DNA from 4 places in the Lysinibacillus capsici genome. Region 1 is predicted to be linked to each of the others. Evidence: riboswitches for the same ligand, from Rfam matches in the RefSeq annotation. Region 1 holds a riboswitch; each other region holds the start of a gene.
The links. A riboswitch is a leader RNA that binds a small molecule or an ion and turns the genes downstream of it on or off. The one in region 1 is predicted to bind cobalamin.
Positions count from the first base shown of each region.

Region 2: linked by a shared signal. The riboswitch ahead of cobT (nicotinate-nucleotide--dimethylbenzimidazole phosphoribosyltransferase) and the one ahead of LCP48_RS03060 (ABC transporter substrate-binding protein) in region 1 are both predicted to bind cobalamin.
Region 3: linked by a shared signal. The riboswitch ahead of LCP48_RS21440 (hypothetical protein) and the one ahead of LCP48_RS03060 (ABC transporter substrate-binding protein) in region 1 are both predicted to bind cobalamin.
Region 4: linked by a shared signal. The riboswitch ahead of LCP48_RS11265 (ABC transporter substrate-binding protein) and the one ahead of LCP48_RS03060 (ABC transporter substrate-binding protein) in region 1 are both predicted to bind cobalamin.

Region 1 is NZ_CP084108.1:630,679-633,994, reverse strand. It holds gene LCP48_RS03065 (FecCD family ABC transporter permease) at 1-433, opposite strand, end outside; gene LCP48_RS03060 (ABC transporter substrate-binding protein) at 430-1,398, opposite strand; cobalamin riboswitch at 1,535-1,717, opposite strand; gene LCP48_RS03055 (acyl-CoA dehydrogenase family protein) at 1,775-3,316, opposite strand, start outside.
Region 2 is NZ_CP084108.1:1,311,163-1,314,478, forward strand. It holds gene LCP48_RS06135 (rhodanese-like domain-containing protein) at 1-98, shown strand, start outside; gene LCP48_RS06140 (hypothetical protein) at 136-537, opposite strand; cobalamin riboswitch at 972-1,147, shown strand; gene cobT (nicotinate-nucleotide--dimethylbenzimidazole phosphoribosyltransferase) at 1,240-2,295, shown strand; gene LCP48_RS06150 (trimeric intracellular cation channel family protein) at 2,392-2,997, opposite strand.
Region 3 is NZ_CP084108.1:4,336,575-4,339,890, reverse strand. It holds gene ytvI (sporulation integral membrane protein YtvI) at 1-162, opposite strand, end outside; gene LCP48_RS21450 (hypothetical protein) at 253-807, shown strand; gene LCP48_RS21445 (glutathione peroxidase) at 888-1,433, shown strand; cobalamin riboswitch at 1,558-1,755, shown strand; gene LCP48_RS21440 (hypothetical protein) at 1,914-2,471, shown strand; gene LCP48_RS21435 (ABC transporter substrate-binding protein) at 2,455-3,316, shown strand, end outside.
Region 4 is NZ_CP084108.1:2,299,348-2,302,663, reverse strand. It holds gene LCP48_RS11275 (S9 family peptidase) at 1-100, opposite strand, end outside; gene LCP48_RS11270 (precorrin-3B methylase) at 172-849, opposite strand; gene LCP48_RS11265 (ABC transporter substrate-binding protein) at 901-1,893, opposite strand; cobalamin riboswitch at 2,056-2,242, opposite strand; gene LCP48_RS11260 (elongation factor G) at 2,425-3,316, shown strand, end outside.

The DNA.
Region 1 (3,316 bases):
TTTCCATTTTCAATGAGCGGTCTACGAGTCTAGCAAAGCTCATAACAACTACCATCGTGATGATAGCACCAATCATACTGAAGGTTGGCAGCGCATACAAACCGACAACAGGTATAGAAATACTAAAAAAGATCGTTAAAACAGCACCAACAGATGCCCCTGATGAAACCCCTAGTGTATATGGATCTGCTAATGGATTTTTTAATAAACCTTGGAATGCTGCTCCAGCAATAGCTAGAGATGCGCCTACTAGTCCCGCTAATAACACGCGAGGCAAACGAATTTTCCAAAAAATATTGGCGGCTGTTTCATCAACCGCCTTATTCCATAATACTTCTAATGGAATATGAACTGAGCCTATCGCTACGCCACACCAGATGCTAATAAGAAGAAGCGTACATGTTAGTGTATAGGCTAGTGCTATTTTTTTCACTTAAATACCTCAGGATAGATTGCTTTTGCTAATTCTTCTAGACCTTCTGCTAAACGTGGCCCTTGACGACTTGTAGTACTTTCATCTACCTGCACAATCGCATTATTTTTTACGGCATTAATCGTATCAAAGCCCGCCCGTTTTGGTATTTTCGTTAAAATATCTGGTACATAATGATATGTCACCACGATGACATCTGGATTTTTTGCGATAATTTGTTCTGCATCAATTTTATACCAATTATCGCCATCTACAGCTACATTCTCTGCATTGATCATTTCAAGCATCGCGTTCATAAACGTACCATTGCCAGCTGTATAAATATCTGGCTCATCTGATGCTTCAACTAATACTTTTTTGGGTTCAACATCCTTGACTTTAGACAAAACTTCTTCTACTTTTGCCTTCATATTAGCAACAATTTTTTCTGCCTCTGGTAATTTTCCTGTAGCACGTCCAAGTTGCTCAATTGTTGTATATGTTTCATTAAAGTCTTGTGCGTTTCTTACTACAAATACTTTCAAACCTGCTGATTCAAGCTGTGCAATAGCCTCTTCTGAAAGAGACATGCTAGATTCGTGTGAAAAAACGATATCTGGTTTTAAGGCAATAATTTTTTCAATATCGTACTCCATACCACCAACCTTATCCTTCTCAGCTGCCTCTGGCGGATAATCGTCGTTGTCAGTAACACCAACTATTTCATCATTTAAACCTAGTCCAAAAAGGATTTCAGTATTACTTGGAATAAGTGAAACAATTTTCTCAGGAGGTGCTTCAAGTGTAATGTCCTTATTAAGGGCATCTGTTACCGTCATTGGGAATGTTGCTTCATCCACTTGTGCTGTTTCTTGCTGTGTTTGCTGCTCGTTAGATGGCTTGTTATCTTTTGCTTCCTGCCCACAAGCAGCTAGCAAGCCTACTGCTAAAAATGCTGATAATCCTATTTTCCAAAATTTCTTCATGTGAATCCTCCTTCGTTGGTCCATGCGACATTTCGCTTTATTCTGCATCAAAATAAAACCCCTCATCTTTGAACGATGAGGGGGCAAAATCGCACCAAAAAACTGATACAAAATCCACCACCCTATCCTCGTAGGTTGTCATGTCGTTATAAAGGCAGGTCTCCTGGCTAGTGCTACTTGCGATTTTTCAAGCCTTCCCGAAATCTTCAGTGGCATCATTTGAAAAAACTCACACTTACAGTGGCGGGACCGCATCGGAATCACACCGATTTCCCTTTTCACTTTACTTAAGTAAAGAACCTTTATAATATTCAGTTGATTTCATTATACATGAAAATGAAAGAAGTCGCCTCCATTCAAGACGACTACCCGGCCATTATACAATTTCAGAAAAGTATTGGACTGTTTTCATTTGAGCACCCATTTCTCTTAGTGACCATGTCTGTTCTAAATAAACGTCCGCTAGTTTTTCATATTTCCCACCAAATTTATGTGCCCACTCAACCGCTATGACACTTTCATAAAGGTGAGCCATTTTTTCAGCCATACCTTTTGCTTCAAAAGTTTTCGTTGCCGCGTCTAAAGCGCTAAAAATTTGCAGTTTCATAGAAATATTCGCCAATTGTTCTTTAACGATTTGTACTAGTGAGCTGTCAGCTAATTTCTCTAATCGTTCCTCCATCTCACAGACAAACAGTTCATGTGCATGAAACTTATCCACTAAACGAATGAGTTCTAAGGCCAAAATATTAGCCGTCCCCTCCCACACCGTCAACACTTGCGCATCTCTTAATAAGCGGGGCGTTACAAAGTCTTCTATATAGCCATTACCCCCGTGTAATTCAATTGCCTCACTGGCATAGTGAACAGCTTGCTCTGCCGTTTCTTTTTTCATAATGGCAATATATAAACGATTCATAATAAGTTCTTGCTGTGTTCCCTGTCCACTTGTCACTTTATCGTATAATTGAATAAGATCAAAAACTGTCGCTACTTCCACGTGCAACTTAGCTGCAAATTTCCCTAAAGTATCCTGAATCATAGGGTATTGTGTTAAGGGCTTGCCAAATGCATGTCGATTGGTTACATAATGTTTTGCCTCTAAGAAGCCACGACGCATAATACCAATAGAAGCGACTGCATTACAAATTCTTGAGAGATTTAGTGCTTCTAGCATATAATAAATCCCTTTATTTTGCTCCCCTACAACATAGGCAAGTGCACCATCAAATTCTACCTCACCAGATGGAACTGCCCGAACGCCTAATTTATCTTTCAATCGGCGAATACGTAGATGATTTGTTGTTCCATCTTCTTTACGCCAAGGAACTGCAAACAACGTTAAGCCTTTGGAACCTGCTGGCGCCCCTTCTATTCGTGCCAATACCATCGCTACACCACACATGCCCGCATTGGATGCAAAGTATTTTTCACCATATAGACGATACGCAGTGCCATCCTTTCTCGCCTCCACCACATTTGCACCGACGTCAGAGCCTCCTTGACGTTCTGTTAAAAAGGTCGCACCTTCATATAAATCTGTGTCACCTGTTGCACAAACATGTGGTAAAAAACGTTGCTTTACCTCTTCATCTGCATAATGATCTAATAGATAGGCAGTAGCCATCGTCAATGTTACGGGACAATAAAATCCAGGTTCTGCATGTGATAGCAAATAACCTTGTGCAAAGCTATAAACATAATTCCCCTTGTGACCTAGCTGCGGAATATGCTTGTGTACATAACCTACAATCCCAGTATTATATGTCTCTTCAATCGTTTTTTTATAGCCATCATTAACCCAAACCTCTGATATCTCTTTACCATAGGCATCATATCTTTGAAGGCGAGGCTCACCCAGTCGATCTGTATGCTTTGCCCTCGTATCAATATCACCTGCACATAGCTCACCAAAATC
Region 2 (3,316 bases), 680 kb from region 1:
CTGCCAATGCATGTGCTTACTTAGAGGCACAAGGATTTGATGTAACAAACCTTGAAGGCGGCATGCTGGCTTATGATGGAGAATTAGAATTTAAATAAACCATGGAAAAAGAAAGAGTGTATACTCTTTCTTTTTTCATGGTTTATTTTTCAGGGCGTCCATGATAAAATTAAAATTTTCTTCAAAGTTTTTGTAGATATTAACGTTTTTTTGTCCCTGCACTTTTGAAGCATAACTAGCAAAGTTTAGACCAGCTCCATAAATTTGTAGTGCTCCATTCGCCAAATCCCCCTTTTGGAGAAGCTCAATGCCATCTTTCAAGAAATTTTGGCTCTCCTCCAAATGACATTCCGTCAAGTATTTATCACCACTATGAAATAACTTTAAATTTTCCAGTATTTTATTTGCTGTCTCTTCACTGATCGAAGCGTCGACATTGATTAACAACTGATTAATCGGTTTTACGAGTTGGGCATAGAGGCTATCGTGTGTTTCACAGGTTTCAGCAATAGCATTTCTTAATTCTTCTGCATTCATTATATCTTCCCCTAACTTTTTAACGTTTTATTACTTTTGATACTTACCCAATCTTCAATCAATTCAATACTGAAGTTTCAGAAATAATTTATGTTTACATTGAACAGATTATAAGGGCTTTTCAATTTTATGTTTAACATTTCTTAGAGAACTGGAAAAATACAAGTTTTGGAAGGTGGAAATGGAGTTAATTTGTGATTTATTTGTTAGGACAATTGATGTAGCCGATAGTTTTTGTAACAAGCCGAGTTTTAGGCATAGAGAATTCTAAAAAGCACTAATTAAGGAAGACTTGGAATCCAAGTGAAGGATTCCTTTATTGTTATAAGCTCTTGATAAGCTCCTAAATTGTTTGAATAGCTGGTTGTACTAAGTTAACACTCAAAAAAATTTTTCCTCTTGACAATAAAAAAGTTGTAAAGTAGATTTATCATAATTACATAAAAGCAATAGGTGCCCATTAGGGAGAATAGGGAATAAAGTGAAAAGCTTTAGCGGACCCGCCACTGTATAAGGGAATTTCATAGTGTATGCCACTAGCAAATTGCTGGGAAGGTACTATGAGGTGTTGAACTTGAGCCAGGAGACCTGCCTACATGCTTTAGAAGATATAGATGATGGAAAAGTCTGTAGTTTATTTGTCATGACAATAAACTACAGACTTTTTATTTTGTCTTAATGAGAACGAGAGGAGAAATAATCATGCAATTATTACAAGACACGATTCAAAACATTCCAGGGGTTGATATGAAAAGTATGGAACAAGCCAGAAAGCGGATTGATGCGCTTTGTAAGCCCCCGGGTAGCTTGGGTAAACTAGAATCAATTGCCGTACAGCTCTCTGGTATAACCGGACAATTATATCCGACAGTCGACAAAAAAGTGATGATTGTCTGTGCTGCAGATCATGGTGTTTGCGAGGAAGGTGTAACCACGAATCCACAAGATGTTACGCTCTTTCAAACATTAAATTTTCCTAAGGGTGGTACAGGCGTTTGTGCGATTGCGGGCATTACCAATGCAAAGGTGGTCACAGTAGATGTTGGGGTAAAAGAAGATATTCCACTTGATGCAGGAGTCCTTATTCATAAAATTAAATATGGTACCGATAACATGGCACAAGGTCCAGCTATGTCCAAACAAGAAGCCATTCAATCGATAGAAGTAGGAATCCGTGTGGCCACTGAGGAAATCATAAAAGGTGCTGATGTACTTGGGACTGGAGAAATGGGCATCGGCAATACAACACCAAGTGCTGCAATATTAGCAGTTTTGACGGGATACGACCCTATCGAAGTAACGGGGTTTGGTGCAGGAGTAGGCCAAGGAGGCATTGCCTATAAAGCAGCAGTTATTGAAAAAGCAATTACCTTAAATAAGCCTAATCCAAATGATGTTATTGATGTTCTGGCTAAGGTTGGAGGATTAGAGATAGGGGCGATGACAGGTATTATTCTTGGCGCTGCTGCCCATCGTAAACCCGTTGTCATTGATGGATTTATTTCGACTATAGCTGCCCTCATTGCTTATAAGCTCGAACCAAAAGTAATTGATTATATTATTCCTTCCCATGCTTCAGAGGAGCCAGGGGCAAAAATTGCCGCTGCGTTACTAGGCATTGAACCGATGTTGCATATGAATATGCGTTTAGGCGAAGGTTCTGGAGCAGCCTTAGCCTTTCCTATTTTAGATGCAGCTTGCTCGATGATGAAAAACATGGTGACTTTAGAAGAATCCATGCAGTTGTTAAAAAGGTAAGTTAAATGTCTTTTTTTAATCATATAAGGAATGAAACATTAGCTAAAACAATAAAACAGCCAATGACTTAATTTTTGGTCATTGGCTGAATGGTGTTTATGCTCGATTTAATTTACGTAATGGCAAGCGCCACTTCATCATATAGGAAAGAATACGTAAAGCTGTAATCACTGCGAATAAAATATAAAGGAAAATGTCCCCTGTAAAAACCTCGAAGCCGATTAACAGTCCAGCAAGAGCTGCCCAAACGCCATAAACTTCATCACGGAGAACTAATGGTTTTCTTCTAGCTAATAAATCTCGTACAATACCACCACCTGAACCTGTCAAAACAGCAGCTACAATGACTGCGCTCACTGGCATATCAAGCTTGACAGCATAGAGTGCGCCTTGAATAGCAAATGCTGATAAGCCAATCGCATCTGTGAAGTTACCCCAACGATGCCAATGTTGAATCAGATGATGTGGAAAAATAAAGAATATCGTAATCGCAGCAAGCGCTATTTGAAACATCATATCCTGTCCCCAAAGTGTTGTGACAGGTAGTCCAATGAGTAAATTTCGAATAGCTCCTCCACCAAAAGCAGTCACAATACCAAGTATATATACACCGAATAAATCGTATTCTTCTTCCATGGCAATAATTGCCCCAGAAATAGCAAAGGCAATTGTTCCTATGATACTAAAAACCTCCCAAGCCATCCCGTTCACCCCTTCTATCAATAAATAAACTTTTTAAAAGTTAAAAGACGTTTTACGTAACAGAATCTATGAATTTAATAGCCAAAATCGGTCATTAAATACGCTTCTTGAATTGAGTCCGCACATTAGCTTAGCGTAAAATCCTCTTAGAAACAATAGGCAAGTTTTACAGGTGCACATACAAATTGATAAAATGTGATTAAAATAAAGAAAAACATTCGTCAAATGCGTTCATATACCAGTAGTTGGTTAGGGAATTCTAGAGTGATTGAAGTCAATTTAGATAGTCAATAAATCTTACTGATTGAAATGCGAGACA
Region 3 (3,316 bases), 990 kb from region 1:
CCATTTCCGTTTAAAGAACATGACAATTGGTTCTAAGAAAAATGCACTAATCCCAGCAAGTATTAAAGGCATGGACACTGGGATAATAAAATAGGCAGCTAGAAGTAGGGATATTATCACAATCAACCGAAAAATCAATTTCCTAGCATTAAATTTATTCATAAACTCACCTTCTTTGCGAAAAAAATTAAGTTAAGTGTACCATAAATCAAATTTTATTACGTTCTGAAACAATAAAGGTAGGGATGAATTATGGAAAAAGAGATTTTGCAACTTTTTAGTAATCTAACAGAGCATGATCGCGATATTCAATATGAATCTTACGAGGAATTAATGAAAATTATGCAGGAACCCGTAGATTGGACATATGCAGTTTGGGAACAGCTAATAAAAGCACTTACATACAATAATGGTTATTCTCGTGCACGTGCTGCACAAATTTTATGCGCTTTAGCTGCAAAAAGTGATCCAGAAGAAAGGGTCTTGGAGGATTTTTTAAAGATTTGGGCTGTGACTTACGATGAACAATCTGCTACGGCAAGGCATGCATTACAAGCAATTTGGAAAATTGGACAGGCGGGTCCAGTACAAAGAGATTTGGTTGTATCGTATCTAGCTAAAAGATTTCAAACATGTATAGATGAAAAACAGCCATCTCTTATTCGTCAGGATATTATTATGTCATTTAAAAAGCTATATGATCAAACAAATGACTCGAAATTATTAGATATTGCCCATCGTTTAATTAATGAAGAACAAGATGCTAAATATAAAAAGAAGTATAAGTCAGCCATCCGTTCAAAGTAGCGAGGTGGTGTTTTTTTGTGCAAATTCTTTGATGAACGATAGAATAGTCAACTATAATGAATGAAAAAAGGGGATTATGCATGAGCATTTATAATTATCTAGTTCGGAAGCCTAATGGCGAAATTTTATCGATGGAAACATATCGTGGAAAAACAATGTTAATTGTTAACACGGCAAACCAATGCCGATTTACATATCAATTTGAAGACTTACAGAAAATGTATGATAAATATGGAAAAGAGAATTTTGTAGTTCTTGGATTCCCTTGTGATCAATTTGGCCATCAAAATCCTGAAGATGGGGAGGAAACTAAGCATCTATGCAAGGTAAACTATGGGGTCACATTCCCGATTTTTGAGCTTGTACAGGTAAATGGAGAGGCTACACATCCACTCTTTAATTATTTAAAGCATGAAGTGGATTACCGAGAGTTTGGGAAGGCAAGTATGCAGGAGAAAATGTTGGCAGAAGCAATTGTTCAACTTGCCCCAAGCTTTTTAGATGGTCGTAATATTCGCTGGAACTTTACAAAATTTCTAGTAGATGCTAATGGTAAGACCGTCGCACGCTTTGAACCAACAGATTCACAGCTCGATATTGAAAAAGCAATTGAAACACTATTATAGTAAATTTCTTAATAATGTAAAAATTTGTTAGAGTTTTCTCTTCAAGTAGAAATAATGCTATATTTTAAAACTGTGTACAGCTATTTTTTCTGAAGCATATATGATAAACTGCTTTACAAATGAAATATTCTTGCAGAATAAAGGTGCTAATTAGCATAATCGGGAATCCGGTGAAAAACCGGAGCTGTTTCCGCAACTGTAAGTGCAGCCATTATAAAGATTTACCACTGTCTCAAAGAAGATGGGAAGGTCCTTTATAACACATTCGTTTCATGTGACGAACTGTACAAGCCAGGAGACCGACCTTTATTTGAACGTATAAAAACTTCTCGGAAGCTAGGAGGATATACGGCAAATACATAGGCTTTGTCCAGTTTGATGGCTCATTATGTTATTTTTGTCGTTCCTTTGCAAAAAGGAGCGACTTTTTTATGCCTTTCAAATATGAATTTTTCATTATAGAAAATAGGGGGGAAGCAAGTGAAAAAAGATGCCCGTTATTCTTGTTATCCATTTATGCGTGAGAAAGCTTCAACGGTCGATTTTGAAATTCGAACAGATAGCCTGACAACACATCTAGGAGTTGCATTAGCTGCGGTAAAAAAAGAGGATGTTCAAGTTGTTGCTGAGGATTTATTGCTTATGTTACCTATGGCTTATCATGTGAATGGCTCAGTACGTGGGAAATTAGCAGTAACTGAAGAGGATTTATCTTGGTTAAGTGAACGTTATGATTTTTACGTTCGCCATGTGAAGGAAGAGATTCAAAGTTTTGTTTTACCTCAAGGAACAGAGGCTGCTGCAGCCTTACATCTTTGTCGCAGTGAGGCAAAAAAATCATATCGTACTTTACACAAAGTATCAGAAGAACGAGAGGTTCCTGCTATTCTTTTCGATTACCTTGGTTTATTAGCTAATGTATGTTTTGTCATGGCTGTTTTTATGAATCAGCAAGCTGGAATAGCGGAAATACCGTTTATTAGTAAATCCTACCCAATGAAAAAGAAAAAGGAGAATAACAATGAAAAAAGTATTTAATTTCCAATGGCTATCAGTGCTCTTACTTGCACTGGTATTAGCAGGCTGTGGCACTGCTGAAGATACAAAAAATAAAGATGCTTCGCAAGATACACAACAAGCAGAGAAAACAAGCTATAAAGTGACAGATGACCGTGGAGTGGAAATAGCGTTTAATGAAGTACCAAAAACAGTTGTATCTTTACAACCAAGTAATACTGAAATTTTGTTTGCTTTAGGTGTTGGCGATAAAATTGTAGGAGCAACTGAGTACGATACTTACCCAGAGGAAGCACAAAAAATTGAACGTGTCTCTGATACTACGAATTTTAACAGTGAAAGAATTATAGCGTTAAAGCCAGATGTTGTCATTGCTTATACAATCGGTGATAAGGATGCACTAAAGCCGCTTGAGAACGCAGGAATTAAAGTATTTGTTATTCAATCTGCGACTACTTTTGATGATGTTTATGGAGATATCGAACAAATTGCTGCTGTGATGGGTGTTGCTGATAAAGGAAATAAATTAAATGAAGAGATTAAAGCGAAAATTGCTGAAGTACAAATGAAGGTGAAGGACGTAAAAACGCCGAAAAATGTTTATTTAGAGGTTAGCCCTAAGCCAGACATATATACAGCAGGCTCTAGCACTTTCCAGCAAGAAATATTAGATGCAGCTAATGTTAATAATGTTTTTTCTGACTTGAATAGCTGGGCAAAAGTGAGTGAGGAAGATGTTATTGCGAAAAATCCAGATGTTATTTTAACAACAGTAAACTATACAGAAGATCCAATAGGAGAAATTCTGGGAAGAGATGGTTGGAATACTGTGACAGCTATTCAAAACAAAGCGGTATTGTCCATTG
Region 4 (3,316 bases), 1.7 Mb from region 1:
CTATATAAACTACCTCTGTCCCATCTGGTGAAAGCTGTGGATCTGCTACTGATTTTAAGTGATAAAGATCTTCTGGTTGAATCCCTTGTTTCGATGTCATGTTCTTGCTCCTTTGTATTGTAATTTTCTGTGCCTTACTACAATACTTCGACACCCTAAGTAATATCCCTGCTATTTAATTGAATTTTTTACTAGTTCCCAATATTCTGCGTACTTCGTTCTTCGATAAAATTTGTAAAAGGGCTCATTTGGGCGAGCATGCTCCTTATATAGGTTGATCAGAAGCAGTAAAAAATCTTCAATTTGTGTGACGTCTACCCTCTTAGCGAATAACGTGCCAGCCTGTGCCTTTGCTCCCATCGGTACTGCCCCTAAATAGACATCAAAGCTTTCTTGTTGGTAAACGAGTCCAATATCATCATAGACTGCATTGTAGCAAGCTGATGCACAGCCATTAATATTGACACGCACTCTTGCAGGTACCTTCATCCCCGCTAGGGCATGATAGAGCTGTTCGGTTATTGGAGCAGCATCCATTTTCTCCCCATCACAAAAATCGCAGGCCTTCATGGCTATGATTGGACCAGAGGGAGCAACATAGAGACCCGCTTCCTGTAAGGCTTGCACCGCTTCTGTGGCATCACACGTTGGTATGGACAAGAGTATACTATAGGAAGCAGAATACTTTATCGCCCCCTTTTCGCCAGCAATTTCGGCTATTTTTTGGAATTGTGCAGGGGTATAATGCTTATTAATAATGCCAGGGCTAACGGCTAGACGGGTAAACTCACCATGACGGTTCAGTGTTTCAAATGTTTGATCTGGTACATTTTTTTGAAATGCGTTCATTTTTATCGCTCCTTATAAAAAAGGAGCTAGCAAAACGCTAGCTCGAATGGATTAAAAGTTTTCAGGATAGAAGCCCGTGGCTAAAATTTCAATGGCCTCTGCCGCACGAACCCCTTCAGACGCTGCTGAAAGTGGCAGGATGACAAAGCGCTCATTTTTGACCGCTTCCATCTCCTTCAATGCTGGATCATTTTTTAAGAATTGGATCTTTTGGTCTGCCGTTGTTTCACCGTAATCAATCACGACAACTACCTCTGGGTTGCGGTCTACTGCATCTTCCTTCGATACAGTTGTCCAACCTGATTCCACATCACCAAAGATATTTTGACCACCTGCGATTGTCACAAGCTCATTCATAAAGTTTTGACCAGCTGTAAATACATCCTTTTCACCGCTATCAAACACAAGAACACGTAATTTTTCGCTATCTTTTGGTAATTTAGCTTGTACTGCCTCTACATCTTTCGTCATTTGATCAATTAAAGCTTCGCCACGATCCTCAATACGGAAAATCTTTGCGATATGGCGAATATCAGTGAAAATATCCTCTAATGTTGGCTTTGTCATGTTGGAAGCCGTATGTAAATACGTATGGATGCCTAATTCTTCAAGTTCTTCTGGTGTGCCTACCCCCTTTTCGCCAAAGCCACTTTTCCAGCCTGCATATAGGAAATCTGCCTCGGCATCAATGACTTGCTCCTTCGTTGGGTATTGATCAGAAAGCACAGGGACTTTATCGTATGCCTCTTGCAATGGCTCATAGATTTTATCATCTAAGTAAGCTGTCCCTACCATAGAATCCTCTAAGCCAAGTGCTAGCATGATTTCTGTCACATGCTGATTTAAGCTAATCGCTTTTGTTGGTGCTTCCGTATATGTTTGACTTGTGTCATTGTTTTCAATGGTTACTTCGGCTGCCGCCTCAGATGGCTCAACCTTTTCACCTTGTACTGCTGATTCCGTTTTGTCTTTTGCATTACAAGCCCCTAAAACAGCGATCAAGGCAATGATCATCATTAGCCATATACTTTTCCATTTCTTCATGTCCTTTTCTCCTTTGTTGTTAAAATATAGAAAGAAATCAGGGATTTCTTTACTACCTAGGTGGTTGGAAGGGCATAAAAAAACCCTCTTGTCGCCAAGAGAGTAGCATAGTGAAATAACGGTATATTACCTGTATCACTATCACCATCCTCGTGGTTCTTAGTCAAAAAATACATACTGGCAGGTATCCTGGCTTAGGTTCATCATCTATACGCCTTCCCATAGTTTCCCTACAGTGGCATGCTGTATAGACTCCCCATTTACAGTTGCGGGACAGCATCGGAATTGCACCGATTTCCCTTTTAAGCAAATGACAAATGCCATTTGCACCAATACGTTCTATAATGGTCAATACTATTGATAGACTAGCAGAAGAAAATTTATCGCGCAATCAGTAGGATGACACTAAAAGTATAATCATCACTATATTAGCACTATTTCGACATAAAGACGAACTATTTTACAAGAAATATAGAAGCTAGTATTCTGTTACAATAAAAAGATAGCATTCTATAGAAACGAGGATTTCTTATGTACAAAACAATTGGTGTACTTGCGCACGTGGATGCAGGGAAAACGACCTTTTCTGAGCAAGTACTTTTTCATACAAATAGTATCCAAGCCCGTGGTCGAGTTGATCATCAGGATACCTTTCTTGATAATCACGAGCTGGAGCGCAGACGAGGCATTACGATATTTGCCGAGCAGGGGCGTATGAGCATTGGCAATGATACATACACATTGATTGATACACCAGGGCATGTCGATTTCTCCCCTGAGATGGAGCGTGCCATTCGTGTGATGGATTATGCCATTATGATCATTAGCGCTGTTGAAGGGATACAAGGCCACACAGAAACAGTATGGCAACTTTTACGTCAATACCATGTCCCTACCTTCTTCTTTATCAACAAAATAGATCGTGAGGGTGCCAATGTGGAGGCTGTCATCAGCCAGCTTCGCAAAGATTGCTCACAGCATATATTGTTCATCGATGAGCCATTGCGAGCAGACTATGTATCAAATAGCATCATGGAATGGCTAGCGGAGCGCGACGAAGAATTGCTTGATGCCTTTCTGAATGAGTCATTGGAGCATGAACAGTGTCTTGCTCAATTACAGGGAATGATTAAAAATGAATGTGCCTTCCCTTGCTTTGCTGGCTCTGCCTTAAAAGATGAGGGCATTCAGGAATTTCTTGACCAGCTCCCACTGTTAACGTGTACCGATTTTGACAAGGATGCCCCGTTTGAGGGAGAGGTTTTTAAAATTCGTCATGATGGTCACCAACGTTTAACCTTTATGAAGGCGGTCAAGGGTTCATTGCATGTGCGGGATGAATTTTCATTTGGCGAAGTAACAGAAAAAGTAACCGAAATTCGCCTTTATAACGGCAGTCGCTATGAGACCGTTCAACAGATAG